3 linked regions of the Parashewanella spongiae genome follow. The protein of the gene in region 3 interacts with the protein of the main gene of each other region in a pairwise test. Links are inferred from orthologs where the notes say so. Each region holds a gene or a part of one and is shown on either strand. Other genes may lie near its edges.

Evidence for each region.
Region 1: the proteins of ybgC (region 3) and secA interact in binary tests that used the Escherichia coli proteins (3 or more experiments, as listed by UniProt). The link is inferred for Parashewanella spongiae from one-to-one orthologs.
Region 2: the proteins of ybgC (region 3) and plsB interact in binary tests that used the Escherichia coli proteins (3 or more experiments, as listed by UniProt). The link is inferred for Parashewanella spongiae from one-to-one orthologs.

What each region holds. Positions count from the first base shown.
Region 1 is NZ_CP037952.1:4,935,986-4,946,456, reverse strand. What follows is about bases 3,283-6,599. They hold secA (preprotein translocase subunit SecA), read left to right. Parts: upstream 3,283-3,669; coding sequence 3,670-6,399; downstream 6,400-6,599. Other genes in these bases: E2I05_RS19540 (M23 family metallopeptidase), read left to right, coding at 3,283-3,611. Outside these bases: cell division protein FtsZ, read left to right, coding at 1-1,136; lpxC (UDP-3-O-acyl-N-acetylglucosamine deacetylase), read left to right, coding at 1,304-2,227; E2I05_RS19545 (DUF721 domain-containing protein), read right to left, coding at 2,224-2,685; more of E2I05_RS19540, read left to right, coding at 2,712-3,282; E2I05_RS22170 (hypothetical protein), read left to right, coding at 6,805-6,945; E2I05_RS19525 (RNA-dependent RNA polymerase family protein), read left to right, coding at 7,265-7,624; E2I05_RS19515 (hypothetical protein), read left to right, coding at 10,070-10,345; E2I05_RS19510 (ISKra4 family transposase), read right to left, coding at 10,328-10,471. UniProt on the Escherichia coli protein: Required for protein export, interacts with the SecYEG preprotein conducting channel.
Region 2 is NZ_CP037952.1:51,323-61,553, forward strand. What follows is about bases 3,822-6,898. They hold plsB (glycerol-3-phosphate 1-O-acyltransferase PlsB), read left to right. Parts: upstream 3,822-4,171; coding sequence 4,172-6,625; downstream 6,626-6,898. Other genes in these bases: lexA (transcriptional repressor LexA), read right to left, coding at 3,822-3,946; E2I05_RS00225 (aromatic amino acid transport family protein), read left to right, coding at 6,625-6,898. Outside these bases: ctaD (cytochrome c oxidase subunit I), read right to left, coding at 1-1,137; E2I05_RS00210 (cell division inhibitor SulA), read right to left, coding at 2,847-3,332; more of lexA, read right to left, coding at 3,329-3,821; more of E2I05_RS00225, read left to right, coding at 6,899-7,872; E2I05_RS00230 (hypothetical protein), read right to left, coding at 8,154-8,612; E2I05_RS00245 (ribonuclease T2 family protein), read right to left, coding at 10,097-10,231. UniProt on the Escherichia coli protein: Catalyzes the transfer of an acyl group from acyl-ACP to glycerol-3-phosphate (G3P) to form lysophosphatidic acid (LPA). This enzyme can utilize either acyl-CoA or acyl-ACP as the fatty acyl donor.
Region 3 is NZ_CP037952.1:1,814,002-1,823,941, forward strand. The notes cover bases 4,506-7,291. They hold ybgC (tol-pal system-associated acyl-CoA thioesterase), read left to right. Parts: upstream 4,506-5,592; coding sequence 5,593-5,991; downstream 5,992-7,291. Other genes in these bases: E2I05_RS06960 (ankyrin repeat domain-containing protein), read left to right, coding at 4,506-5,008; tolQ (protein TolQ), read left to right, coding at 5,981-6,670; tolR (protein TolR), read left to right, coding at 6,667-7,104; tolA (cell envelope integrity protein TolA), read left to right, coding at 7,105-7,291. Also shown: excinuclease ABC subunit UvrB, read left to right, coding at 1-1,804; more of E2I05_RS06960, read left to right, coding at 2,555-4,505; more of tolA, read left to right, coding at 7,292-8,040; Tol-Pal system beta propeller repeat protein TolB, read left to right, coding at 8,049-9,383; peptidoglycan-associated lipoprotein Pal, read left to right, coding at 9,402-9,940.

The sequences.
Region 1 (10,471 bases), 3.1 Mb from region 3 along the record:
GCGGCGGAGGTGGTAATGCTGTCGAACACATGGTGAAGCACAATATCGAAGGGGTAGAGTTTGTAGCGACGAATACTGACGCTCAAGCTCTGCGTAAATCTTCTGCTGGCTCTACAATTCAGTTAGGGCGTGATGTGACTAAAGGGCTGGGAGCAGGTGCAAATCCTGAAGTCGGTCGTTTAGCCGCTGAGGAAGATAAAGAAAGCATTCGTTCAGCGATAAAAGGTTGCGATATGATTTTTATTGCAGCTGGAATGGGGGGCGGTACTGGAACAGGTGCAGCACCTGTCGTCGCGCAAATTGCTAAAGAAGAAGGTATTTTAACGGTAGCGGTTGTGACAAAACCTTTTCCTTTTGAAGGGAAAAAGAGAATGACATTTGCCGAGCAAGGTATTGAAGAACTTGGTAAAAACGTTGATTCATTGATCACGATCCCGAATGAGAAGTTATTAAAAGTATTAGGCCGAGGCACATCGTTATTGGATGCCTTCGCGGCTGCGAATAATGTGTTACTTGGTGCCGTGCAAGGTATTGCAGAATTGATTACCCGCCCTGGTTTGATCAATGTCGACTTTGCGGACGTCAAAACGGTAATGTCTGAAATGGGCAATGCCATGATGGGAACAGGTATTGCGAGTGGTGAAGATAGAGCAGAAGAAGCAGCAGAAGCTGCGGTTGCCAGTCCTTTACTCGAAGATATTGATCTTGCTGGTGCTCGAGGTGTGTTAGTGAACATCACTGCCGGAATGGACATGAGTATCGAAGAGTTTGAAACGGTTGGTAATCATGTTAAAGCTTACGCTTCTGATAACGCAACGGTTGTAGTTGGTGCGGTTATCGATCCTGAAATGAGTAATGAACTTAGAGTAACGGTTGTTGCAACAGGAATTGGTGCAGAAAAAAAGCCTGATATCACATTAGTGAGTAAACCAACTCCTAGAGCAGAAGCTGCTCCGGAAGTGTTATCGGTATCTAGAGCATCTGAAAAAGTATCAGTGGCGGAGCCGAGTCCTGATATGGCAACTACAACGGCTGGAAATGTCGTTCAAGTTGGCGTTGGTCAAGCGAGTCCGGCCCAAAAAAATGACATAGATTATTTAGATATTCCGGCGTTTTTACGCAAACAAGCTGACTAAAGTATGCGTGTAAAAGTATGATTTTGATCTGCTTTGTACAATGTAATATCGGTGGTTTTTTGTTTCACCGTAAAAATATGTTAGCATATCCGACCAGCCAAGCTTGCCTGCGGTTTGTTTTTGGTCGGAAAAATTTTAATTTAAAAAAATTAGGTACTGGTAACTGAATGATTTTTCAAAGAACTATTCAAAAAATGGTGAAAACTACTGGAGTGGGCTTACACTCGGGTAATAAGGTCACATTGGCAATTAAACCAGCACCAGTTAATAGTGGTATTGTGTTTATTCGCACCGATCTTGAACCAACCGTTGCCATAACAGCTAAAGCTGAACAAGTTCGAGAAACCATGCTTTGCACCGTGTTAGCGAATGATGATGGCGTTAAAGTCGCAACTATTGAACACTTGTTCGCAGCGTTAGCCGGTTTAGGTATCGATAATGCCATCATTGAAGTCGATGCCCCTGAAATTCCCATTATGGACGGGAGCGCCAGTCCATTTGTATTTTTACTCCAGTCAGCGGGAGTCGCGCAACAGTCCTTGCCTAAGAAATATTTACGCATTAAGAAAACGATTAAAGTTGAAGACGGTGATAAATGGGCAATGCTGAAGCCGTATCAAGGTTTCAAAATTGACTTTAAAATTGATTTTTCACATCCAGAAATAGCTCGTAGCCAGCAACATATGATTATGGACTTTTCTACCGCTGGATTCATTAAAGATATTAGCCGTGCCAGAACATTTGGCTTTATGCGTGACATTGAGTATTTACGTGCTAACGATTTAGCATTAGGTGGCAGTATGGAAAATGCCATTGTTTTAGATGAATACAAAGTCTTAAACCCTGATGGTTTAAGGTATGATGATGAATTTTTGAAACATAAAATTCTTGATGCATTTGGCGATCTTTATGTTGCAGGTAATGCCATTGTTGGTGAGTTTTCAGCCTTTAAAACAGGTCATGCTTTAAATAATAAATTAGTCAGAGCATTACTCGCCGAGCAAGAAGCTTGGGAATTGATCAGTTATGAAAATGAGGCTGATGTCCCAGTGAGCTTTATGACAATGAATAATGCTGCGATAACGACCTAATCATCACTGAAATGCCTTTGACGGCTGGCTAATGCAGCCAGCCGTTTTAGTTTGTGGCCTAGGCTACCTTCTATATTTTCAGCCAAAGCTTCAATGTGTGAGGCCGCTGTATTACTAAGATGCGCATGATTTTGCTCGACATTTGAAGCGACCGCAAACATCCTTGGGTTGACTTTAACGTCAATACTAGAGAGCATTGGTAACGCTTCATTTTGAAGTTTAAGCAGTAATTGTGATTTTTGAAAGTTGAGTCTTGTAGCCCAAGATGCTGAAGAAACTTCAACAACCAATGTGCTTTCACGCAAGTTAGCGACTTTAATTTGCGTGATAATTGGACCATGCAGCTGCTGTTTAATGAGTTGGTCTAAACTTAATAATAATTCAGCTTTTTCCTTAAGCTCAGGAAGTTTGCCGGAAACGTTCAATAACTGACTGAGATCGTGAGGTAGCTTTTTCATATGATAATTGGTGGCTTGATAAGAATATGAGTGTAACAGTATTTATCCAAGGCAGAAAAGATGTAAAACGTTGGCATCTTGGCAAACGTTGGTTAATGCTGCCTGTCATCCTAGCTGCGCTTGCTATCATTCTATATCAAAACAGTAATGCACGCTTTGTCGATCAGCAAGCGAACATGAACTCTGAGCGCCTAGAAAGGGAAGAGCAAAAACAACAAGTGCTCAATCTCAAACAAGCGACAGAATCCCAATTATCGTTATTAGTCACTCATGTCGCGAGAATGCAAGCTAAAATAACTCGTCTTGAAGCACTCGGTCAGCAAGTAGCATCACAAAATGATCTCGACGGACAATTTGATTTCTCCGATGAAGTCGGTGTGGGTGGTATGAGTGATTTAGGAGCAAGCGTCGAGCTGAACCAACTTATTCAAGACATGGATAAACTCGCTTCTCAGATTGATCATAGAGAACAACAGCTTTCAGTACTTGAAACTGTGGTATCTAATCTCCATATAGATAAAGAACGATATATTTCTGGTCGTCCGATCGCTAAAGGCTGGTTATCTTCTCCTTTCGGTTTACGCAATGATCCTTTTACAGGTCGTCGCGCAATGCATAAAGGGATTGATTTCGCTGGTGCGAAAGGCACTGAAGTTGTTGCTACTGCAGCAGGAGTAGTGACTTGGGCTGGTAGCATGTTTGGTTACGGCAATCTTGTCGAAATTGATCATGGTAACGGACTTCATACTCGATACGGACACAATGCATCCTTGAGTGTTCAAGTAGGAGATGTGGTCATTAAAGGACAAAAAGTGGCAAGTATGGGCAGCACCGGCCGCTCAACTGGGCCACACGTACACTATGAAGTGTTGCGGGGCGGGCGACAAATCGATCCTCAAAAATACGTCTACCGCAAGGCAGGTTAATTGAAACATTGGCATAAAATTAAATAATTTACAGCCTCCATTGAGATAAGTGATTCAGATGTTTGGAAAATTACTGACAAAAGTTTTTGGTAGTCGTAACGATCGTACCCTTAAAAGTTTCGGCAAAATAGTTAATCAAATAAATGCATTAGAAGCAGAGTACAGTAAGTTTTCTGATGATGAGTTATCAGCAAAAACCGAAGAGTTTCGTAAACGAATTGCTGATGGCGAAACGCTCGAAGATATCATGGCGGAAGCTTTTGCAGTTGTTCGCGAAGCATCTGTGCGTATTTTTGAAATGCGACATTTTGATGTGCAGCTTATCGGCGGCATGGTCTTGGATAGTAACCGTATTGCAGAAATGCGTACAGGTGAAGGTAAAACCCTTACCGCAACATTACCCGCATACCTTAATGGTTTAACAGGTAAAGGCGTTCACATTATTACCGTGAATGATTACCTAGCAGCCCGTGATGCTGAATTTAATCGACCTTTATTTGAATTCTTAGGCTTATCTGTTGGTATTAATGTCGCGGGATTATCGCCAGAAGAGAAAAAGCAAGCCTACGCTGCAGATATCACATACGGAACCAATAACGAATTTGGCTTTGATTATCTGCGTGACAATATGGCGTTTTCTCCGCAAGAACGCGTTCAACGCCCGTTGCATTATGCGTTAATCGATGAAGTCGACTCAATTCTTATCGATGAAGCAAGAACCCCATTGATTATTTCAGGAGCTGCCGAAGACAGTTCTGAATTGTACATGCAAGTGAATACGCTTATTCCTAATCTTGTACGTCAAGAAAAAGAAGATACTGAAGAATTTGTTGGTGAAGGCGATTACAGTATTGATGAAAAAGCCAAGCAAGTTCACATGACTGAGCGTGGTCAAGAAAAAGTTGAACAACTATTGGTCGAACGTGGGTTATTACCTGAAGGCGACTCATTATATTCTGCAGCAAACATTTCCTTATTACACCATGTTACTGCCGCGTTACGTGCGCATACTTTATTCGAAAGAGATGTTGATTACATTGTTAAAGATGATGAAGTTATTATCGTAGACGAACATACTGGTCGTACAATGCCGGGTAGACGTTGGTCTGAAGGCTTACACCAAGCGGTAGAAGCTAAAGAAGGGGCTCATATTCAAAATGAAAACCAAACACTTGCTTCTATAACCTTCCAGAATTACTTCCGTATTTATGAGAAATTAGCGGGCATGACAGGTACTGCTGATACCGAGGCTTTTGAATTTCAGCATATTTATGGCTTAGATACCGTTGTGGTTCCAACGAATCGTCCAATGGTGCGTAAAGATATGCCTGATTTAGTGTATTTGACAGCCGCAGAAAAATACAATGCGATCATTGAAGATATTAAAGACTGTCAAGAACGTGGTCAGCCAGTTCTCGTAGGTACAGTGTCTATTGAGCAATCTGAATTGTTGTCGCGCTTAATGAATGCACAGAAGATTAAGCACAGTGTTTTGAATGCTAAATTCCATGAAAAAGAAGCAGATATTGTGGCGCAAGCTGGCCGAGCTGGTGTGGTTACCGTAGCAACCAATATGGCTGGACGTGGTACTGATATTGTACTGGGCGGCAATTGGAACGCGGAAGTCGCTGAGCTAGATAATCCAACAACTGAGCAAATTACTGCTATTAAAGATGCATGGCAAGTTCGTCATGACGCAGTTATCGAATCCGGTGGCTTGCACATATTGGGTACAGAGCGTCATGAGTCGCGTCGTATCGATAATCAGCTACGTGGTCGTTCAGGTCGTCAAGGTGATGCCGGCTCATCTCGCTTCTATTTATCAATGGAAGACAGTTTGATGAGGATTTTTGCTTCAGATCGTGTTTCAGGCATGATGAAAAAATTAGGTATGGAAGAAGGCGAAGCCATCGAACATCCTTGGGTTTCACGTGCAATTGAAAACTCTCAACGTAAAGTTGAAGCACGTAACTTTGATATTCGTAAACAACTTCTTGAATTTGACGACGTAGCGAATGATCAGCGACAAGTTGTCTATTCACAACGAAACGATCTTATGGATGCGCAAAGTATTGCAGATACCATAGATAACGTAAAAGAAGATGTTATTGCTGGTGTCATCGAGCAATATGTTCCACCTCAGTCAATTGAAGAAATGTGGGACGTCCCTGGATTAGAAACTCGTCTGCAGCAAGAGTTCTCAATAGCATTACCAATTAATGAATGGTTAGAGAAAGAAGACGATCTTCATGAAGAAACATTACGCGAACGTATTGTTACTAGCTGGTCGGAAGCTTATGCCGCAAAAGAAGAAGCAGTAGGTGGTTCTGTTTTACGACAGTTTGAAAAGTCAGTCATGCTTCAAACATTAGATTCGCTTTGGAAAGAGCATCTCGCGGCGATGGATCATCTTCGCCAAGGTATACACCTACGAGGTTATGCTCAAAAGAATCCAAAGCAAGAATATAAGCGTGAATCTTTTGAGTTGTTTCAACAAATGCTAGACACTCTTAAATATGATGTCATTAGCGTCTTGTCTAAAGTACAAGTTCAAGCCCAATCGGATGTCGATGAGATGGAACAGCGTCGCCGTGAAGAAGAAGCGCGTTTGCATCGTGACTTCCAACATCAGCAGGCTGAGTCAATGGTTGGAGCTGAAACAGAAGAAGTCGCTGCGCTCGAATCTCATACTCCGATAGTTCGAGACGGTGAAAAGATTGGTCGCAACGATCCTTGCCCTTGCGGTTCGAGAAAGAAATACAAGCAGTGTCACGGAAAAATTAGTTAACCAATCACTGACTTTGTGAATCTCAAATGAATGGCGCTATTTAAAATAGCGCCTTTTTTGTTTGCCCAGCGAAGCTGGCAAACCCGACAGGCAGAAAGAAGCCTGTATCACCCAGACTGAGGGGAAGATAATCCGAATGGCAAGGGCGTTATGGGCTAACGGCAAGGTCTGAAGGAAGCCATAGGAAGTTAGAGGTACACAGCGAAAGCGAACCTGATTCGGCATAATAGAGAGGTAAGCGTGCGAAATAGCGCAACGCCATATACTCAGTCAGCTCTATCATGTGCTTGAGGGTGGGATTTCTAACAGGGAGCGAGTGCAGTAACTGGGGAAGCCTGACACCTTATCTGGGATAGTCCAGAAGCTTTTATACAAGAGGAAACTCAAGGTAGAAGTTGGTGCGAGGTGGCCGATGAGCCCGTAGTAGTGAGTAAAATCCAGCCGATGAAAGCCAGTAATGGTGTGGAGGGCAAAACTGGATTGACCAATGACGTAGTTTATTGGCGACATCAACAGCCAAAAGCCTTGATGTTGGCGAAGGGGTGAAGCTTAATTTAAGTTTGTGATGGACAGGATTTTTTTTCACAGATACAGAAAATCACAAAAAAAAAGATGAGTGAGGCATTTCCGACTGGAGGCATTAGGAATAATGACTCTGGAGACCGAAGCCGTATACGGGAGTAATTCAGTCATATCAAAGTAAATTGCCAAGGGCTAGAAGGCTTTGAGGCTGAGTGAAATACACCAACTGATGAAAACAAGACACTGAACCCAAACAACGCACACAGAGAGATCAATAAGAGTTTATTACAGCTTGTATGGTCGCTTACTTAACAAAGAATCACTGTACAACGGATTTAAGAAAGTGTGGAGAGCCAAAGGCACTGCTGGAATTGATGAGCAGAGCTTAGAGCAATTCGCCTCAAATCTGAGTAACGAACTTGATAAACTTCTTATCGAACTCAAAACCAAGCAATACCGACCTTCAGCCGTCAAACGGGTAGAAATCCCGAAAGATGATGGTGGAGTGAGAAAGCTTGGGATACCAACAGTTCGAGACCGAATCGTACAACAATGCCTAAACGATATACTAAGTCCGATATTTGAAGAGCAGTTCCATCCATCAACCAAAAAAAATCAGTTGCCCCTTCACCCTCGTAATTTAGTGTCTCGACCAAGCGTTGATCAAATTGAGTTTCTTGCCTTCAGCGCATTATGCGGTTGAACCTAAACGTTCATGATAGGCATAGATGTCATGAGCGTTTACTTTAATTTCGATTTTTCTATCACACTACACCATGAAAATTCTTTCTGTTTTATTCTAACTATTAGCAGAGCTTAAATCGTGGTCGCATTTTTTTTAGTTTTCATAACTGAACCTAAACTGATCTGGATATGGTTGCTCGTACCCTCGGCTATTTCAGCTTTTACGCATTGAATGAACGGTAAAATGACCAGTTCTCGTTAGAGTTCTTGGCAATCCAATCTATCCACTAGGCTCTGCTACTCACTTTAATTCAGTGGAGTAGTATTTTATGGAACCTATTGTAAACAGTTGTGCAGGATTAGATGTCCACAAGATGATGGTCACTATCCGCAAGGAGACAGAGCAGGGAATTTAAGAAACCACTCAATCCTTTGGTACTTTAAAAAAAGAACGCTTGAAATTATGCCATTTTCTCAAGCAGCATCATATTGAGCTAGCTGTAATGGAAAGTACAGGTGTTTACTGGAAAAGCATCTACCTTTCACTTGTTACAGCTGGCATAAAAACGCAGGTCGTTAATGCAAGACATGTCAAGAATGTTCCCAGTCGAAAGACAGATGTCATTAACAGTCAATGGCTCGCTTCACTTGGTCACTCTGGACTTGTTCGGTCAAGTTTCGTTCCAGCGCCACAGCAGAAGCAACTCAGATTACTGACTCGCAGAAGAGACAAACAAAAAAAGGAATTGAGTAATGAGAAAAATCGATTACATAAAACCTTAGATGATGCTGGTATTCGTCTGGGCGGGTTTATTAGCGACATTAACGGGAAATCAGGGCAAATACTCGTGAACGGTCTGATTGAAGGAAAGCCATTGTGTGACTTGATAAAAATGGTCGACCCAAGACTGAAAGCCGATAGAAGTGAACTTATGGCGAGTATGGACGAAACTCTTACTCCGTCACACCTTTATATCTTGCGTAATATCAAAAGTCACATTGAGTTTCTAGAGAAGCAGCTTGCTGAGCTAGAAACCTTACTTATTGAAACGATAAAACCGTGGAATGAGGCTCTGGAACTTTTGCAAACGATACCGAGCACTAGTGTTATCAGTGCAGCTTGTCTTATTGGTGAAATCGGTGACGACATGAGTTGCTTCGATGGAATGAAGGGTATCAGCTCATGGGCAGGTTTATGTCCGGGAAATAATGAAAGTGCAGGAAAAAGAAAAAGTGGGCGAATGCGTAAAGGAAACAAAATGGTCAAAACACTCTTGTGTGAAGTAGCTAATGCTGCCGTTAAGACGAAAAGTCAATTCAAAGGCAAGTACCAAGGTTTGGTCATCCGTTGAGGACACAAGAGAAGTATCATTGCTATCGCCCACAAACTTTTACGTATTATCTACACAGTATTAAGCCGAAGGAAAGCCTATTTTGACCCAGATATTAACTACGAGGAGTTAATGGTCAGGAGAAATAGTCCCCGATGGCTTCAAATGATGGTTAAATACAATATGGTATAAACAGTTAAGCAAAAAGCTTAACAGACAGCCAGACTTATTTTTATCCCTTCAATAATTGCGGGGAGGACTATGTTGCGTCTAATACTATTAATTTTCACGGTAACATCAGTTGAACGCTGAGTATACGAGTAACTGTTTGAGCGCAATACGATGATTTTATCATCATGGCTTTCACCCAATGAGTGAAGTGCTCTACGCTCACAAGCTTGCTAAAATGACTGCTATCTGCGTTGTAATTTTTGCAAGTAGAATAAACTACTTGCTGCAAGCTACGCCTTACTATCAGCCATTTTTTCTACGCTTGAGAACGCAGTCAACTGATGTTTCTAGGGAGCGCCACGAAGCGCTTTATTCTGTTGCGGGATTTGTCTCAACGTATACGCAGCCAAGCGATTACATGGCCATAAACCAGAGACAGCAACGTTATTATTTATAATAAGTCCATCAGGTTGAAACGTACCTGACGGGATAATTACCAGTTCATCCCGAAATCTGACGGGCATGCATAATGGGTAACCGCTATGACATGAAGCCCAGTGACAAAGGCCTTGAATAAAGGTTGAGATGCAATGTAGGCCGCAGCATCAAGCGAATTCAGTTAAGCGTCGTAAATCAAAAAATGAAGATGGGGAGTCTTTCCTAGTTGACGAACCCTGACACAAACAGAGAAGCAACTGGTAAATGCATCTGTTTGATCTTCCGGCGTAATATGAAGTGGCATGTATTGAAGGAAATAAAGTGAACGTGGGAGAGCCTGAGTGTTGGAAGGTAGTGACTTGCACTATCCGAATATAAGGTAAACCGAAATTTCAGATAGGGCGCTCAGGCAGTCGGATGAGCCCATAGTACCGTTAACCGTGAAGACAACATAACTTTACATCAGGGAAGGGGCTCAGTGTTACACCCGTTTTTTAACGTAACTTTTGAGGTGAAATTGCCATATGGCTAACACTCCAGTAAATATCAGAATATTACAGCGAAAACTTTACTTACGCTCAAAGCTTAACTCGGAGCTACGATTTTACAGCTTGTACGATAAACTCAGTCGCCTAGATATACTCGAAGAAGCCTATCGACGATGCAAAGCCAATAAAGGCGGAGCAGGAATTGATGGCATCACATTCAGTTATCTAGAGCAGCAAAAGAAAGTCGTTGCGCTGTTAAAAGAAATTGGGTGTGGGTCTTTTAAAACGACGAAGTTACCCACATCTGTATAACCTCTGTTTGGATTGCTTTTTGTGATACTCCCAATACTTTTCAATATCACCACTCGATCTTAACGACCTAAGTTTTAATATAGCTTCTGCACCTTCAAGGCTCCATCTCGCTCCAGTGATATCCAA
Region 2 (10,231 bases), 1.8 Mb from region 3 along the record:
CAGCATTAAGCCAGAAAATCCCCCAAATGTGAACAGCACGATAAAGGCAATGGCAAACAGCATTGGTGGTTCAAAGGACAGTGAGCCACGCCACATGGTGGCTATCCAATTGAATACTTTTACCCCAGTTGGGATGGCAATCAACATGGTGCAATACATGAAAAAGAGCTCTGCGACCACCGGCATACCAGTCGTAAACATGTGATGTGCCCACACTAAGAAGGACAAAATCGCAATGCTTGATGTGGCATACACCATTGAGGCATAACCAAACAGTTTTTTACGACTGAAGGCCGGAACAATGGCTGAGATAATACCGAAAGCTGGTAAAATCATGATGTACACTTCAGGGTGACCGAAGAACCAGAAAATATGCTGGAACATGACAGGATCGCCACCACCTGCAGCATCAAAAAAGCTCGTTCCGAAGTATTTATCAGTGAGAACCATGGTGACAGCGCCAGCCAAAACAGGCATTACTGCAATCAACAAGAAAGCGGTAATTAGCCACGTCCACACAAACAATGGCAGCTTCATCCATGTCATACCTGGTGCACGCATATTCACGATGGTAACTACCACGTTGATGGCTCCCATAATGGAGCTTATCCCCATGATATGGATTGCAAATACGAATAGGGCGGTACTATCACCACTGTAGGTAGTTGATAATGGAGCGTAGAATGTCCAACCGAAGTTCGGGCCGCCACCTTCCATGAATAAAGAGCTCAAGAGGATTAAAAACGCGAAGGGTAAAATCCAAAAGCTCCAGTTATTCATTCTTGGCAGTGCCATGTCGGGTGCGCCAATCATCATCGGAATAAGCCAGTTTGCTAAGCCGGTAAAAGCTGGCATCACAGCGCCAAAGACCATGATAAGACCATGAACCGTGGTCATCTGGTTGAAGAAGTTAGGTTCAACCAATTGTAAACCCGGTTCAAAAAGCTCAGCACGGATCACCATTGCCATGGCACCGCCGGTCAAAAACATAATGAAGCTTAGCCACAAATATAAGGTACCGATATCTTTATGGTTTGTCGTCAAAATCCAACGCATAATGCCTTTGGGTTGCTCGTGATGATCATGATCATCATGGACAGTGACGTCGTCATTGGTTTGAGGGTTTAATGTTGTCATCGTTATCCCTTACTGTCCTTGGTTACTAACATCAACGGCTTGAACCACATCGCCAGTGTCATTACCCCAAGCATTTCGCTCGTAAGTAACTACAGCAGCAATTTCTTCAGCCGTCAGCTGTTTCTCAAATGATTGCATCGCTGTCCCAGTGACTCCGTGCTTCACGACACTAATGTGATGCTCTACTGGACCAATGACAACAGGGCTTGCTCTAAGATGTGGGAAAACGCCAGGAAGCCCCATTCCATTAGGTTGGTGACAAGCGGCACAATGTGCCATATACACTTGCTCACCTTTAGCAAACAGCTCATCTTTAGTCAGCGTCTTTGATAAAGAAGCTTTTGCGGTTTCAGCCGCTTGAGCGACAGCTTGTTTTTGAGATGTTAACCAAGTATCAAAGGCTTCTGGGGATACAGCTTTTACCACGATAGGCATAAATCCATGATCTTTGCCACATAGCTCAGCGCATTGACCGCGAAAGGTGCCTTCTTCATCGATCCGTGCCCATGCCTCATTAATGAAACCGGGGTTGGCGTCTTTTTTGACGGCAAAAGCGGGCATCCACCATGAATGAATCACATCATCGGAGGTCACCAAAAAGCGGATCTTTTTATTGGTAGGCAGCACTAAAGGCTTATCTACTTCTTTGAGGTAAAATTCACCCTTGGCGGCTTGATTTTCTATTTGTTCTCTCGGCGTAGAAAGAACACTATAAAAACCAACGCCTTCATTGAAGTAATCGTAATGCCATTTCCACTGAGACCCGGTAATTTTAATGGTTAGATCCGCATCACTTGGATCCTCCATATCAATCAGAGTCTTGGTGGCAGGAATAGCCATTCCGATTAGGATTAAAAAGGGAATAACAGTCCAAAGAATTTCCACTTTTGTACTTTCGTGAAAATTAGCGGCAACCGCCCCTTTGGATTTACGATGTTTGAACATGGCATAAAACATAATACCAAAGACAACCACCCCAATCGCGCAACAAATATAAAATATTGTCATATGGAGGTGATAGACCTCATGACTAATTCTTGTTACTCCCTGCGTCATATTTAAGGGCGTATCTGTTGCCCAGACGGATGGCGCATACACTGCAGCCAATAAACAATACAACAATTGCTTCACTAGACGTCTCCTCTGCCGATTGCGAAAAGCAACTACAAAGAAAAGTCACACAGGAATACTCTGCTCTATGTAAACTCTTCAGTTCCCTAAAAAGCTTGATATCAAAGTGCCATTGTGGTGAGTTCACTTCAAATTAATACAAAGACTGCTGCTACAAGCGTCAGCAATTATTTCACTATCAGTGTATCAATTTGATATTGCTTGTTATTACGACTTCCGGTGTTAACCACACGTGCGCTTAATTCTGAATTATCATTTTTGAAACCAATCATGAATGTGACTGTTTTAATCACAGGGAACCAACAAGCTCCTAAATGATCGTAAAACAAGACTGATCGGTCGTACTTCAGCTTTAACTGGGTTTTTCTTTAAGACATTTGTCTTGATTTTAAAAGACGATAATCGCCTTGCAGTAACAAGGAAATAAATTATTACTGGAGCCTACATTACTTGCTGGTCAGAGATTGATCAAGATCATGTTTTAGCTAATTTACTGAAAAAATAACCGAATTATGCTCGGTTAAGTCATTGTTTATGGTAAAGAGCGTGAGTTTTTAAGGGGTGTAGGGTTTTGTTTATCAATGAACAGCATTGATAAATTGTTTTTGCCAAGCGTCAATATCTAGTGTTTTTGAGGACGTTTTAGGTTGAGTTTGCAAAATAATGCCAATGGCTTTTGCACTTTTATTCACCAGTTCAAGTCGGCGGTTATCTTTTGCATCTAACTCTGCTGCCCAACAAATGACAGCACTATTGGTTCCACTTGTGAGTGCTTTTTCCATGGCCCACAGTGATTCGACATCGTCTCTAGCGTGGACTAACAAAACCTTATTCATTGACACGCCTGCTTGGGAAAGGATCGACTTATAATCGATTGAAGGCGGGTTAATTAATACAATCCAACGACCTAATTTACTCAATTGAGCCATTTTGCTACTGAGTTGAATTAATTCATCAATACCGGAAGTATCAGAACTCATGGTACTTACGGTTTGAGGCTGATTTGTGGTTGTAGCGGTCTGCCAAATACCGGGGTGATGAAGCGGAATGGCGCTCGATATCATAACCAAGCTCCGTTACGGATAACCCCAACCGCTAATCCTTCAATGGTTAATTGCTGATGAGTAAGATCGACTTTTATTGGTTGGTAGTCATCATTTTCGGCATGTAAATATACGACCTTGCCTTTTTTCTCGAAACGTTTAACCGTAACGTCATCTTCAACTCTGGCCACAACAACTTGACCATTCACCGCTTGCTGCTGTTTATGCACGGCCAGTAAGTCGCCTTCAAGGATGCCAATGTTTTTCATACTGTCGCCACGGACGCGTAATAAAAAGTCAGCGGCAGGACGAAACATGGTGGCATCAACTTGGTAATGCTGCTCAACATGTTGTTCGGCTAATATAGGTTCTCCGGCCGCGACTTGGCCGATAAGTGGCAAACCTAGATCGGGCTCTGTAATTTCTTGAGTGAGTCGTAAGCCGCGAGATGTACCAGCGAGTATTTCAATATAACCTTTTTTGGCCAGTGCTTTTAGATGCTCTTCAGCGGCATTGGCACTTTTAAAGCCAAGACGACGGGCGATTTCAGCGCGAGTCGGAGGCATACCGGTTTCAATAATATTGCACTTGATGAGCTCAAGGATTTCAGACTGTCTTGGAGTCAGTGGTCTCATAATTTCGCCTGTTTGTCTATACAGTTACTGGTATTATATACAGTAACTACCTTTGTGCAAGTCTTAATCAATAATACATATTTAACTGTAGGTTTGGTTCACTCCGATAATAATTTGGTATGAAGTAGTGATCAGCTACCGAATTAAGGCTTACTTATGAATTTTGTGGTTAAGTTTGTTATCCTAGCCCACAGTCTTTTGTGATCTTAGAATTAAATTAGCATTATGGGTAAACATAACTCTTGGTTTTTTAAGTTGCTGCGCTTATTGCAGAAATGGTTCGTTCATAGTGTCATCGTTCCTCAAAACCCATTTTCAGATTTGAATCTTCAAGCGGATAAGCCGGTTGTGTATGTCATGAAAACTGAGTCGGTCAGTGATATCGCGGTGCTCAGTCAAACCGCTCAGGAACTTGGTTTACCGAGTCCTTACGATAGTATTAGGATTGCTGGTACAACATTGCCCCGAGTTGTATGTCTTGAGTCTGCCAAACCGCTATTTCGGAACAAGCCTTCGAGCAATCGTTTCTTAATTCCCTTTCAGAATCTTCTAAAGTTTCATCAGCAAGACGCTGAACTCGATATTCAATTGTTACCGGTAAGCGTGTATTGGGGACGTGTGCCGGGTAAAGAGCAAGACACCATGAAAGCGGCGGTATTAGAGCGTGAAAGTCCGACATGGTTGCGTAAATGCTTAATGATTTTGTTTTTAGGTCGGCATAATTTTATTCAATTTTCAAACACAGTATCTTTGGCTGATATGGCAAAGCAGCATGGCACCGACCAAGCTATTGCACACAAACTTTCGCGCGTTGCTCGAGTACATTTCCGTCGTCAGCGTAAGGTAATGACGGGCCCTGATTTACCAAATCGTCAAACCTTGTTTAGGCAGTTATTAAAATCTCCGACCATTGTGAAAGCTATTGCGGAAGAGGCCAACAGTAAGAAAATTACTGAAGAACAAGCGAAGAAAAAAGCAGAGTCGTATCTGAATGAGATTGCAGCCAATTACTCGGATAGTTTAGTGCGAATTGCCGAACGCTTTTTAACTTGGTTATGGAACAAATTATATAAAGGCATCAATATCAAGGGCGCGGAGTCTGTTCGTAAACTGCATCATGATGGTCACGAAATTGTGTATGTCCCCTGTCATCGCAGTCATATGGATTATCTGCTTTTATCTTACATTTTATATTATCAAGGTATGGTGCCGCCACACATCGCTGCGGGGATTAATTTAAACTTTTGGCCAGCAGGCCCGATGTTTAGAAAAGGTGGCGCGTTTTTTATCCGCCGTAGTTTTCGTGGTAATAAGCTTTACACCGCGGTGTTTCGTAGTTATCTAGATCAATTGTTTACTAAGGGCTATTCCGTCGAATACTTTACCGAAGGCGGCCGCTCTCGTACGGGGCGTTTATTAGCACCTAAAACTGGTATGTTGGCGATGACCATTAACAGCGTGTTGCGTGGCATTGAGCGTCCGGTCACTTTAGTACCAGTTTATCTTGGTTATGATCATGTGATGGAAGTGTCGACTTATCACAAAGAGTTAAGTGGTAAGAAAAAACAGAAAGAATCCGTATGGCAGGTATTTAGCGCCCTACGTAAACTCGGCAACTTTGGTCAAGGTTATGTTAATTTTGGTGAGCCAATTAATATTCAGCAGTATTTATCTGCCAACGCCCCCCAATGGCGTGAAGAAATGGCTCTTGATACGGAGCAAAAACCTAAGTGGCTTACGCCTGTGGTGAATGGACTGGCTAATCAAGTCATGACGGGGATAAATGGAGCTGCCGCCGCAAGTTCAGTCACGCTTATTAGTTTGATCTTACTGGCCGCCAAGCAAAATTCGTTAGAAAGACCCATGCTCGAAAAGCAACTGGCTTTATATTTAAAATTATTGGTTACTGTGCCGTACACTGAATTCACTTCAGTACCTGAAGGTGATGCTAAGTTACTGCTAGAGCAAGGGCTAGAGCTTAATAAATTCACTATTGAATCGGATCCTCTGGGTGACATTATTTCTTTGGATGAGAAACAAGCCCGTAATATGACCTATTACCGCAACAATATCGTTCACTTGTTGATATTGCCATCTCTTATTGCTCGTTGCATTTTGCGTTTAGAATCTTGTTGTTTTGATAAAGTTTATCGAGTGATTCAACAACAATATCCACTGCTGCAAGCAGAGCTTTATCTTCAAATTGAATCTCTTGATGTGTATGTTCAAAACATGATTAATTTGTTTATAGAGCAGCAGTTAATCACCACGTCACAACAAGGCGATACTGAGCACTTAGTGATCCAATCTGATGGAGCTAGCCAACTCGAATTGTTGGCAGAAACCACCAGCGAAATGCAACAACGATACGCCATTATCTTTAACTTATTAGCACTTCAACCCGATATTGAACGCGCTGATTTAGAGCGTGAAAGCCATCAGCTTGCTAAACATATAGGCTCGCTGCATGGTATTGCCGCTCCTGAGTTCTACGATAAAAAACTGTATGCCACCCTTACTGTCAAACTGAAGGACATGGGGTTGTTAGGCCAACAGCAACAAGCGCAAGTGGATGATATTGGGCAACAATTAAACCAGTTGCTTGATCCCTCTTTAAAACAAACACTGATTAACGGTGTGCATCAAACGCAGCGTGTAGAACAAGGACTATTAAATTAATGCCAATATCTGAAAAGGGAATTCAAAAGAAACAATCGATCATTGGCGGCGCAATGATTGTCGCTGGAACGGCTGTTGGGGCGGGGATGTTTTCGCTGCCTGTGGTTGGCTCTGGGATGTGGTTTAGCTATTCAGTGTTGATGTTAATTGGTGTTTGGTTGTTTATGGTGTTGGGTGGCCTGCTGTTATTGGAAGCGAACCTGCATTATGAAGCTGGGGTCAGCTTTGATAGTTTAGCTAAAAATATTCTTGGAAAGTTCTGGCGAGTCGTCAACGGTATCTCCATTGCTTTTTTGATGTATGTATTAACCTATGCGTACGTCAGCGGCGGAGGTTCGATAGTGGATCTCAGCTTCCAAGAAGCAGGTCTTCATTTGCCAGCAGAATGGTCAGGCTTGTTATTTTCTGTGGTATTGGCAAGTTTTGTGATTGTGGGCACGAAGCAAGTGAGCCGGATCTCGACCATTATGCTCGGTGGGATGATCCTGTGCTTTTTCTTCGCGACCAGTAATTTGTTATGGGAAATTGATCCTGTAAACTTATGGTTGCCTAATACTGACTCACATTATGCACCTTATATGCTCGCTGCTTTGCCAATTGGTTTAGCCAGTTTTGGTTATCAGGGTGTTATTCCAAGTTTAGTCAAACATTATGATAAGTCCGCGTCACAAGTCATTAAAGCGATTTTAGTGGGCACTTTGCTTGCGTTAATCATCTACATTAGCTGGCTAGTGGTCACTATGGGCAATATTCAGCGTAATGATTTCATTAATATTATTAATATGGGCGGCAACATGGGGGCAATGGTAGGAGCATTGACCGATGTTGTTGACAGTAATCTATTATCTAAGCTGCTCACACTATTTGCTAATTTAGCGGTTGCTTCGTCATTCTTAGGGGTAAGTTTAGGGCTGTTTGATTACCTTGCTGATCTGTTTGGTTTTGATAATTCATGGGGTGGAAGAATAAAAACAGGGCTCATTACTTTTGTTCCTCCAACTGTTTTAGGAGTGTTCTACCCCAATGGATTTATTTTAGCGATAGGGTTTGCGGCATTAGCTGGTGCGATTTCTGTGGCAATAACACCAGCATTAATGGCGTTAAAAGTGCGTAAACTTTTTCCGAATAGTGTCACTTTTAAAACACCGGGTGGGGCAACAGTAGCATGGCTAGTGTTGATCTATGGGGTGGTGATAATGGTTTGCCACATATTAAAGATGCTTGGGCTCTTACCTGTCTATGGCTAAATGACTGGGGGCTCAGCCTAAATAATGTGAAGATATAAGGAGAAAGTTCCGTTGTTTTAAAAAGTTAGGAACATGTAAAGGTAATATGTCCATTTAGTTCTTTCTAAATGATGTTAGCTAAAATTTCAAATTCAAAAAAATGCCAGATTTTGTTGTTTTAACCGAAATGGCGACTAAGTGGTTTTAAAGGTGAAAACCATTTACAGGTATCCTTATTTGTTCGCTTACAGAAAATCAATAAGTTAAAAAACTAACATCAATTAGGCTGAACACCCAAATGACTAGTTAAAGTTGCAGTTTTTCAACGTTTGTTTAATTGCAGCTTTTCCTTTTAACAAGTTGAAAGTAAGAACAACTGGTTTATTATTTCCATCAAGCAATCTAAATCTTACAACGCTTCCCTTAGTCATCTGTCTCAGCAAGCCAGCCCAATTTGTCCAATGACTACTTCTGTGAGCCGTTAATCCTTGTTGAGAATTAATGCCTACAAGCTCAACGCCAGGGTTTTTATCAACTTTTCCAAAACTAACATTTTTAAAATTATCATCGTGATTTGTATTGGTTACCATCATTTTTAGTTGTTTATTATGGCAAGATAAACTGAATTGTCCGTTATGGGACTTCGCGATAATTTCTGTAGTGTGAAGGTTGGTAAAACCATCAATATTTTCGGTCTTTTGCCAGTGAGTATCATTAATAGTGGTGGTTAAGCCAGAGGCTAAAAGAATGGCTGTCAGCATGACTACTACCTTTAACTTTAAGTAATGCAAGAAGGAGAAAAAATAGGCTTAAATTGCCAAGTATTGCCTTGAATGCGGATGAGTATTAATTATTTCCGACAGAGTAAAGCAACTAAGGGATCTAGCATTTAAAAATCTACCGCAATTGGAGTGATTGTAAGATCCCACTTTGGTAATTCACTATTTCTGACTATTTTACTTTCCAGCTCTTCTTTTTCTTTGTTATTGAGCTTGACTCCTTTTGAGTAAATTTTATCAATTAAATTGACTACTGGGCTCATCGCTTTCCATGTCATTGTTTTTGTCCATTCTATTACCGTTTTGGCTGTACTCAGTAATGTGCCATTCCAATGCCTCTCTAACGATGACCAGACTCGTTCTATCGGGTTGTACTTACTGTGGTATGGCGGGTAGTAGACGTTTCGAATCTTGAGTTTCGATTGTTCACTAAACGCTACTAATCTAAACAGGTATTGAGTACGACAGCCACTATTTTCAGGACCATTATCTGAAAAAATAATGAGTTCTTCCACTTCTAGATTTTCACTTTTAACTGAATCCCACCACCATTCAAGTGCGTCACAAATGAAGTCACTTGTTTTATTTGAGTTGCCATAAAAAACATGAAGTTGATCATTGTCGAGGTTAAGAATTCCGAACGGGATCATTTTCTTTTTTATTTCCATATCATGATCCAACGCTTGAACAGCATCAGCACTACGAGATTTACCGTAACGGGAATACTCACCAACATTAACTGTCGCTTTACAGTCGATACTAATACGGATGACTTTTTTATTACCGGTTGTTTCTTTATTGATTTTGTTTACGTTTTCAAAGATAGCGTCTGTTTGAGGAATTTTTTTTGGGGTTTAGTTTTTTGGACTCGTCGAAGTCTGTATCCCAGTCGATTTAATATGTCGTTAATGGTTCTTTCTTTAGGTAATTCTTCAGGTAGCCAGCCTTTTTCTTCAATTAACTTTTTTCTGACGCCTTTCGCTGTAATTCGGGTATACACAAACGTATTTTTAAACTTCGGGTCGGCTTGCGATTCAGGATCTACTAACGCTCTAATATCTATTTCTAATTGAGGCTGACTCACTTCACTTCGAGGTTTTCCGTCATAGTTTCCGAAACACTCGAAGCCCGTTTCTTGTTCATGAAGCCCAAGCGCAACAGCCTTTCGACACCAGCCAAATTCTGTTTCAGTTAAGCGTGGACTCCCACAGCAGAAGGTTTTGGATACTTCGGCCATAAAAACTCTTTTCTCCATCCCATGAAGTTTACTGGATGCAAGTTTAATTATCCTTTTGGACTCACTAGAAAGGTAAATTGAAGTAGACATTTGGCTGCAACCGTAAATTACTCTGTTTGGATTATACGTCGGTATAACCTAAGTCGCAGCATCCCTAAACTGACAACTCAATATAAATTATTATTTTTAATTTTCTTTTCATGAGAGCCCACGTTATAAATTCCTGTGATTATTCAGGCTGGTAAACCATAAAAGTGTTGGAGCAATTTCCTTTATCGATTTGATAACTTGTAGTGATTAACTCTTTTAATGGCGTGTGGGAATCTACTACTTTTGGCAATGCGAGGTTAATTTCTACCAATAA
Region 3 (9,940 bases):
TAATAAAACGCTTGCAGCCCAGCTATATGGGGAAATGAAAGAGTTTTTCCCTCATAACTCGGTAGAGTATTTTGTATCTTATTATGATTATTATCAGCCAGAAGCTTATGTTCCAGCATCAAACACTTTCATAGAGAAAGATGCCTCGGTTAATGCCCATATTGAGCAAATGCGTCTATCAGCGACAAAGGCTTTACTAGAGCGAAAGGATGTTGTGTTGGTAGCATCTGTCTCCGCAATATATGGCTTGGGTGATCCTGATTCTTATTTAAAAATGCTGTTACATTTACGAGTGGGCGATTTTGTGATACAGCGTGATGTACTCAAAAGGTTGAGTGAACTGCAATATACCCGTAACGATGTAGAGTTGCAGCGAGGTACGTATCGAGTTCGCGGCGAAGTGGTTGATATTTTCCCAGCTGATTCAGATAGAAATGCTATCAGACTAGAGCTTTTCGATGATGAAATTGAGAATTTAAGTGAGTTCGACCCCTTAACAGGAAAGCAAGTTCGTAAGCTTGTTCGCACGACAATTTACCCTAAAACACATTATGTCACTCCTCGTGAGAAAATTCTTGAAGCGACAGAGGCAATAAAGGTCGAGTTAAAAGAGCGGAAAGAGCAATTACTCTCACTGAATAAATTGGTGGAGGAGCAGCGCATCAGTGAACGGGTTATGTATGACCTAGAAATGATGACTGAGCTCGGTTACTGCTCAGGCATCGAAAACTATTCTAGATACCTATCTGGGCGTTCAGAAGGTGATGGACCACCAACACTGCTGGATTATTTACCTGACGATGGCTTATTAATTATTGATGAGTCTCATGTCACAGTTCCACAAATTGGTGCAATGTATAAAGGGGATCGTTCACGAAAGACAACCTTGGTTGAATACGGCTTTCGATTACCATCAGCATTGGACAATCGGCCTCTAAAGTTTGAAGAGTTTGAGGCGTTAATGCCGCAAACGGTTTATGTATCAGCCACTCCAAATGATTATGAAATTGAAAAAAGTGGCGGAGAAATTGCTGAACAAGTTGTAAGACCAACAGGTTTGCTTGATCCTGAGGTGGAGATAAGATCAGTAGCAATACAAGTCGATGATTTGCTTTCTGAAATACCTAAACGTGTGGCGGTTAATGAGCGCGTGTTGGTTACGACGCTGACAAAACGAATGTCAGAGGATCTTACTGAGTATCTCGATGAACACGGAGTGAACGTTAGGTATCTTCATTCAGATATTGATACGGTAGAACGTGTTGAAGTTATCCGTGATTTGCGTTTAGGTAAATTTGATGTTTTGGTGGGAATTAACTTACTACGAGAAGGGCTTGATATGCCTGAAGTATCATTAGTTTGTATTCTCGATGCTGACAAAGAAGGTTTTTTACGGTCAGAGCGTTCATTAATTCAAACAATAGGACGAGCGGCACGGAACATTAATGGTAAAGTGATTTTGTATGCGGATAAAATCACTAAATCAATGAAAAACGCCATTGATGAAACAGAGCGACGTCGAGCAAAACAGCATCAATTTAATCTTGATAATGATATAACTCCAAAAGGTGTCACTAAACGAATAACAGATGTTATGGATGTTGGGAATGATAATGAGGTCGAATCAATACAAGTAGCTGAAGAGCCAAAGACATATCAGGTGAGGAATATCGCAACACTTAGCCAAGAGATTGATCAAACCGAAAAGAAAATGCTTGAACACGCTAAAAATCTAGAATTTGAACAAGCGGCTGCATTGCGAAATCAATTAACAAAGCTCAAAGCGTTAATGACGAGTATCTAGTCGAATAAATTATTATACCAATTACAGTAATTAATCTCTCACTCAGCTAGAGCTAAAGGGTTTCAGTGCAAGGCACAAGCTCGAAGTACTATATACCCTAACGGCCGCCATACAAAGCTGGCGTTCAACGCACTTCGTGCTTTTGTCGGGATAATTCAAGTGCTTGTAACGCAGTAATGGAACCCTTTAGCCTTACCCTTTGGGAGCTTGTATGTGCTCACTTTGGTTTATAAAGAATACTTCTCAAAATTGTCTTGACGTAGCAATGTAATAACGACAGTTTTGTATGCCGGTAACAACTATGTCTTCATCAATTTCGATTGCACTTTGAGCACATACATAGCTCTGAGTTGAGCATTCAATAACTGTAATTGGTATTGCAAGCGTTAAATAATTGTTTTTTATGTTTGTAATAAATTATATTTGTTAAATATTGTCGCTGATAAAAATTAATTACTCACAGTGTTGTGAAAGCTACTTAAAAGAATAAGAATATTTTGATTATTAAATGCTTTTTATGTAACACAGATTAAAGTCAAATTAAATCACCTTCATAGTGTTTCCATTATATATGGAAAACCCTCATCATTAATTTATTGTATTTCTAAATTATTTATATTTTTCACTTACATTTACGAATGATGAGTGAATGTTTTTTATCAAAGTCTAAAAAAATAGAGACGAATAATTTAAGAACATAAAGACTAATAACATTTATATTTGTAAAAAAATTATTTATGAGAGGTAATAATGGCTCTTGAAAAAACAAGTACATTTACTAGTGTAACGCAGGCACTATTAGACGGTTTCAATAAACACATAGCTAGAATTCCACGAGAGGTTGCTGATACCGAAGGATTCATGCAACTCGATACATTTGACGAATCTGATATTCCAAATTTTTCAGAATTAAAAACTGAGGCTTCAAGCTTTGCATCTGAAGAGGATAACTCGTTAAATGATTTTGATATCGATAGTAGATTTCAGGCATTGAAAATAGCTTATATCACAACGATAAACTTAATAGGAATTAAAGATAAAAAAAGAGATATAACGCAAAGTGAGGTTGAGAAGCTGGTCACGCCTCAGTCATTTAAATTTGGTGATGAAAGTGAGGACTGGGGTTACAGCCAGTCAAGTACATCCCAATCCTCATATAGAAGATCTACAGCAGCATCTGAGTTGATCAAAGTAGAGCAATCAACTCTTGGAACCCCAGAGCAACATGAACGCTTAGATTCATTAGAAAGCAACATGAAAGAGTTGCTACGTTTACTCAAAGATTTTGGTATATCAAAGCATGATAAGGAACTCGCTTTATTACAATTAAAGCCAGAGCAGCCGAGTAAACTAGATTCAACTGAGATTGGTTGTACAGTAGTCTCATTGGATTGCAATATCAAACGGGCAGTTGAAACACTAAAGTTGTCGGAAGCAAAAATCTTTAGTCATTTTAAAACCGCAAGAGCTGAATGTGTAGAAAAAATAGCAAGAAGTGTGGTAAAAGCTCACCCTGAATTCGCAGGTAATATTGAAGTAAATGTCAAATACTTGTGTAATCAAGTTGCGACTGAGTTAGGTTTTGAACAAAAATTCATTTCGAAAGGTGATATGGCATACTGCCATAACTTTAACAAAGCAATTTTGAAAGAGTTTGTCGAGTTGGCGCAAAACGAAACAGAGCCAGCTGTGCTAGTCGATCATATTTCTAGAATGCCTACTACTTCGGAACTTGAAACCGATTTCCCCGGATATATAAATGAGCCAACAGAATTTAGTGCAGAGCAAAATTATCAGCAAGCCCAAAGAAGGGTTATTGCAAGTAAATGTCAAACCGTTCTTAAACTAGGTTGTTATGAGTTTGTTTCTTTACCGACCCATGAAACTGTTGCTAGAGGTAGAGAGACAAGAAAAGGTGAAATTAAAAATGATGGAGTGGGCCATTTTTATGTGGCCATTAAAAATGCCAATAACATCGGAGAAACCAACAAGTTATTGACAATTGACCACCTTAAAGAAATCGATCACTTGTGCAAGCAACCTCCTGAAGTTGTACGTAGCATAACTAGACAAGCCGTCGAGCAAACAGATGATCTAGAGGCATTAATAAAGTTTGCTGAAATATATGATGTTGACTCATTAAATCGAGGTATTCAAACAGCATCTTTACAATCTTCAGAAAGTGCGCTAACAGTAATGAGTAGCGCCTTTCGTCAAGCTATGCGTTGTAAGCTACAACTGGAAGAACACACTGATATGGTTGAGAATTTGGTCGAAAAGATCCAAAAAATTTCTTCGAGAGAAGATAGAATGTTTTTTGCAAAGCTATGTGATCATCCAAAAATTACCGCAATTGTCTTATTTATTAATAGTGATTTGGTTATAGATCAAAACTATAGTTTAAACATCAATAGCGAAGTGATAGCTTGCTTAGCGACTAATGTTGTTCAAAATGACGTTGCTCCAAGTGCTTTTAACGATGATGATGATGATGGTGATGGTTTTGGCGAATTTCCATCAACTGTTACTTCAACAAATGTTCCTGGTGCAGAATTTATAAAAGCTCATATTGCCCCTATTTATATAAATGTATTGCTGTGTGAAGCTGCAGCAACCGGCAATGTTGAAGCTGCTAGGGCATTGGTGAAAGCAGGTGCAAATATTCAAACGGTTGATGGCAGAGGCTGCAGGCCAGTGTCATTGGCATGCATGAATGGACACAAAGTCCTTGTAAGTTTTTGTAAAAATACGCCTAAAAACAAACTCGACTTTTCCAGTAAAGAAGTAGAAAACGGGTTAATTTTGGCTTCTCGCTTTGGGCATGCGGAGGTAATTGATTATTTGAAAGGGTTTGATAGGCTTGCACCTCAGATAACAGAAATTAACCTGATGAAGCAAACTCCCTTAATGATCGCGATAGAAAATGGACATTTAGGTGCATCAGAGGCGTTACTTACTTTTTCAAAAGTTAAACATAACCCTATAGATAGAGATGGAAATAACATACTTCATTATGTTGGTAGGCATAACAGATTGGAAATCTATCAAGCAATTGGGCGAAAGTTTACAGGTAATCAATTAAATCAACTAAAGATTCAAACTAACAAAGCTTCTGAGCCGAATGGGCAAGGACAAACACCTGCAAACTTGGCTGCGTTTTGTAAAAATAATCAGATTGCTGGAGAGTTGAGGAAGACACATTAGATAAAAAAAGCCCACTTAAAAAAGTGGGCTGCAAAATAAGCACAAACAATCAACAAATTAAAGGTAGGGAAGTCATACAAAAGAACTGGGAAAACAGCCATTCTACTCACAGCTGTTAAAATGTTCTTGTCTTCTTTAGCTCGCCATTCAGTAAGCTATTCCAGAAAACAACTTCATTTTATGCTCCAACATGAAAACTAACAAACAAGATTTTTTTAACTGTTGATTAGAATATCTAATGCATGCGTTAGTATGTCGCGATAGGTGTTTTGTTTATTTTTATTATTTAATTTGTTGCTAGTTTTGGATGGTTATCTGTTTTTAATTAGGAAACCACTTTTTTGAAATTAGGATAAATTAAGCTTATTGACGGCGAGCGTATTGCTAAAGTGTCTAACATTCTTTCTTGAAAAAAGTTAAAACTGGTTGCTTAAAAATCAGGTTTTACACTGACGATTTGGCTTTTTTCTTGTGAGAAATCTCAACCTATAAAGTAGCAATATCTCATTAGAGTTATTCACAATTTTATCCTCTAGAGGTATAGTTAGTGATTATTGTTTTATAACTATTAATTTGGTTTGTTCATGTTTTCGTGGCCTGTAACAGTTTATTATGAAGATACCGATGCTGGTGGCGTTGTATACCACTCTAATTATTTAAATTTTTTTGAACGCGCTCGTACAGAGTGGATGAAAAATATTGGAATAAGTCAAACAAATTTGTTGACTGAAAATGTTGCTTTTGTTGTAAAACATTGTGAAGTTGACTTTAAAATTGCAGCGCGTTTTGAACAATGCCTAAAAGTGGTGTCTAAGATTACGGAGATGAAAAGAGCCTCAATGACTTTTCATCAAGCGCTAGTAGACGACGATGGTAAACTTTATTGCGAAGCAACTATCGTTGTAGCTTGTGTAAACTTATCGAAAATGAAACCGATAGCGGTTCCTAAAATTATTATTCAGGAGTTAATGCGTGCAAGCTGATATTTCTTTTTTAAGCTTATTTCTCGAAGCAAGTGTACTAGTTAAGTTAGTGATGTTAACACTGCTTGGCTTATCTATTATTTCATGGGCTGTTATTCTTCAGCGACAAAAAGTATTGAAAACCGCTCGTAACCAATCCATTAAGTTCGAAGATAAGTTTTGGTCAGGCGTAGACTTAAACAAACTATTCCAAGAATTATCCGCACGTGGTGATTCGAATGACGGCATGGGCCGTTTGTTCGTTACAGGGTTTAAAGAATACTCCCGTCTTACAAAGTTAAGTGGAAGCATGCCTGAAGCTGTAATGGACGGTACTGCACGCTCAATGAGAGTAACACTATCAAGAGAAATCGAAGAATTAGAATCAAATATCCCAATGTTAGCGACCATCGGCTCGACAAGCCCATATATTGGACTATTTGGGACAGTTTGGGGGATTATGAACTCATTTATTGCTTTAGGTGCTGTCGAAAATGCAACCTTAGCAATGGTTGCCCCTGGTATTGCTGAAGCGTTAATTGCTACTGCTATGGGACTATTTGCAGCAATTCCAGCGGTCATTGCCTACAACCGCTTTACGACTAAAATTGAAAAGTTAGAAATGTCATACGTTAATTTTATGGAAGAATTTTCAAGTATCTTGCATCGACAAGCCTACACAAAAAAGGGGACGGATTGATGCAAGTATATCAACGTAAGCGTCGTCGCCCAGTAGCAGAAATAAACGTGGTGCCTTACATTGATGTTATGTTGGTGCTTTTGATCATTTTTATGGTTACGGCACCGATTGTATCTCAAGGTGTTAAAGTCGACTTACCATCGGCACAGGCTGAAGCTCTACCAGCAGACAGCAAACCACCTTTAGTTGCCTCTATCGATGCAGTAGGTGAATACTTTTTAAATGATGGTGATGGGCCAGCGAGTTCGCCTAAAACACTTGAAGAAATCACCATCGAAGTAGCTGCAATTATAGAGTTAGAACCTGAACGCCCCGTTGTTATAAAAGGTGATAAAAATATCCCATATGACAGAGTGATACAGTTAATGGCAACACTGCAGGCGGCTGGTGTACCTTCCGTTGGATTAATGACAGAATCTCCGGAGGCTAATTAAGTGGTAAAGCAATCGACGTTAACACTATCTATTGTCATCTCACTAGTTGTCCATGTCGGAGTGATAGCTGCGCTTGCTGTCGGAGTTGATTTCAACGAAAAACCTAAAGCCTTACCTCAATCGAATGCTCCGATTGTGAAAGCTATTGTGGTTGATCAAAAATTGGTTGCTGCGCAAGTAGAAAAAATTCGTAAACAAAAAGAAAACGCTAAACAGAAAGAGATCGATAGGCAACGAGAGCTTGAACGCAAACTCGAAGATGCGCGTAAAGCACGCAAAAAAGAACAAGATAAGATTAAAAACCTTGAGAGAGAACGAAAGCGTAAGCAAAATGAAGCAGATAAAGCCGCTGCAGCTGCGAAAGCCCACCAAATAAAGCAGCAAAAAGAGAAGGAAAAAGCCGCCAAGGCTGAGCGAATTCGTAAGCAGAAAGAAAAAGAGCAGCGTTCAGCTGAGAAAGCAGCGCAACGAGCTAAAGAAAAACGACGCCAAGAGGAGGCCGCAGCGAAAAAAGCCGAGCAAGAACGTAAACGTAAAGCAGAAGCCGAACGTAAGCGAAAAGCTGATGCTGCTGAAAAAGCTCGACAAGAAAAGGAGTTGGCTGAAGCCTTAGCTGCAGAGCAGTCGGTGCTTGAAAAAACGCGTAATCGTCAAGTTTTGAGTGAAGTACAGAAATATAAGGCTCTGATCACTCAAACGATTAAACGTAACTTGGTTGTAGACCCTTCAATGAAAGGGAAAACATGCAAAGTAAATATTCGGTTAGCTAAAGACGGGTTTGTCATCTCAACTAAAACCGTTAGTGGTGATCCTGTTGTTTGCCGTGCATCAAAAACGGCAATTACCAAGGCTGGCCGTTTACCTGTTTCAGCCGACGCTCATGTTTACAACCAAATGAAAGATATTAATTTAGAAGTATCGCCAGAGTTTAATTGAGGAATATTATGAAAATCATTGGGAAGTGGCTGCTGTTATTCGTCATCTTTATTGTCAGCCCGGTTAAAGCAGCGCTAGATATTGTTATTACTGAAGGTGTTGATGCTGCAAGACCTATCGCTGTTGCGCCGTTTGTATGGGATGGAATAGGAGAAGCGCCACAGCAACTTGCAGATGTTGTGATGTCGGATTTAACGCGCAGTGGAACCTTTAGTCCTATAGATGTTCGTGCACTTCCTCAGCAGGGGATTTTTACGGCGAAAGATTTTAGGAGTGCTGATTGGGCCAATACAGAAGTTGAAGCCCTGCTTGTAGGTAGAGTAAAGCCTTATGGTAATGGTCAATATCAAGTTAATTTCGAACTCATTGATTTAATAAAATCTCAACTTCCTCAAACTAATGGGCTATTGGATCCGAAGGATTTAGTATTAGATAAAAGTGAAGTGTTGATTTCAGAATCTCAATTTCGCTCATATGCTCATATGATCAGTAATCGAGTTTATGAAAAGTTAACGGGTATTCGAGGCGCATTTTTAACTCGCATTGCTTATGTCGTTGTTGATCACAATCAAGCTTCGCCGTTTCAGTTAATGATTTCTGATTATGATGGTTACAATGAAAACATGCTCTTACGTTCAAAAGAACCATTAATGTCGCCTGTTTGGTCTCCAAACGGTCGTAAACTGGCGTATGTGAGTTTCGAAAATAGAAAAGCGGAAGTGTTCATTCAAGACATTTTTACTCAAGCACGAATTAAAGTAAGCAGTACTCCCGGTATTAATGGCGCACCAGTTTTTTCTCCGGACGGAAAAAAATTAGCCTTAACCCTTTCAAAAGATGGTCAACCAGAATTGTATACGCTTGATATTGCGACGAAACGTTTGCATCGAGTGACGAACCATTACGCAATCGATACCGAAGCCGCTTGGTTTCCAGATGGGAAATCGCTTATTTTCACCTCAGAACGCGGTGGTAGACCACAGATTTACAAGGTTGATTTGGCATCTGGTAAAATTCGTCGTATGACATTTGAAGGAGAATGGAACTTAGGCGGGTCTATTACTCCTGACGGTAAATCAATGGTGTTTGTAAACCGTACGAATGGAAAATTCCATATTGCTCGTATGGATTTATCAACTCGTTTTATGCAAATTTTAACGTCTACCAGTTTAGATGAGTCACCAAGTATTGCGCCTAACGGCACAATGGTGATTTATGGTACAGTATATCGAGGAAAACAAGTGTTATCAGCCGTTTCGATGGATGGACGCTTCAAAGCAAGATTACCAGTCGGTCAAGGTGAAGTGAAATCACCATCTTGGTCGCCATTTTTACAGTACTAAAAAGATAAGGAACAGATAATGGATCTGAATAAGTTGTTTAAAGCTATGTTAGTTGCAATCCCAATGTTGGCACTCGGGGCATGTAGCACAACCTCTGACTCAGAATCATCTCGCGAAGCTGGCGCTAATGGTACAAATAGCGGCACAGAGTTCAATGGTGGTGTTGAAACAGGTAGCGCGAATGCAATTCTGACTCCAGAAGAAAGACAAGCACAGCAAGAAGCTGAATTACGTCGTGAAAACATTATTTACTTCGATTTTGATCGCAGTGATGTTCAATATGATTTTGCACAAGTACTTCAAGCGCACGGAAATTATTTATTAGAACATCCAAATGTTAAAGTGCTTATTGAAGGCCATACTGACGAACGTGGTACGCCAGAATATAACATCGCATTAGGTGAGCGCCGTGCCAAAGCAGTAATGAAATATCTTCAAGGAATGGGCGTTCAGCCTAGCCAAATGAGTGTAGTGAGTTATGGTGAAGAAAAACCACAAGATTTTTCACGCACAGAAGCTGGTTTTGCTAAGAACCGTCGTGCAGTGATGGTTTACTA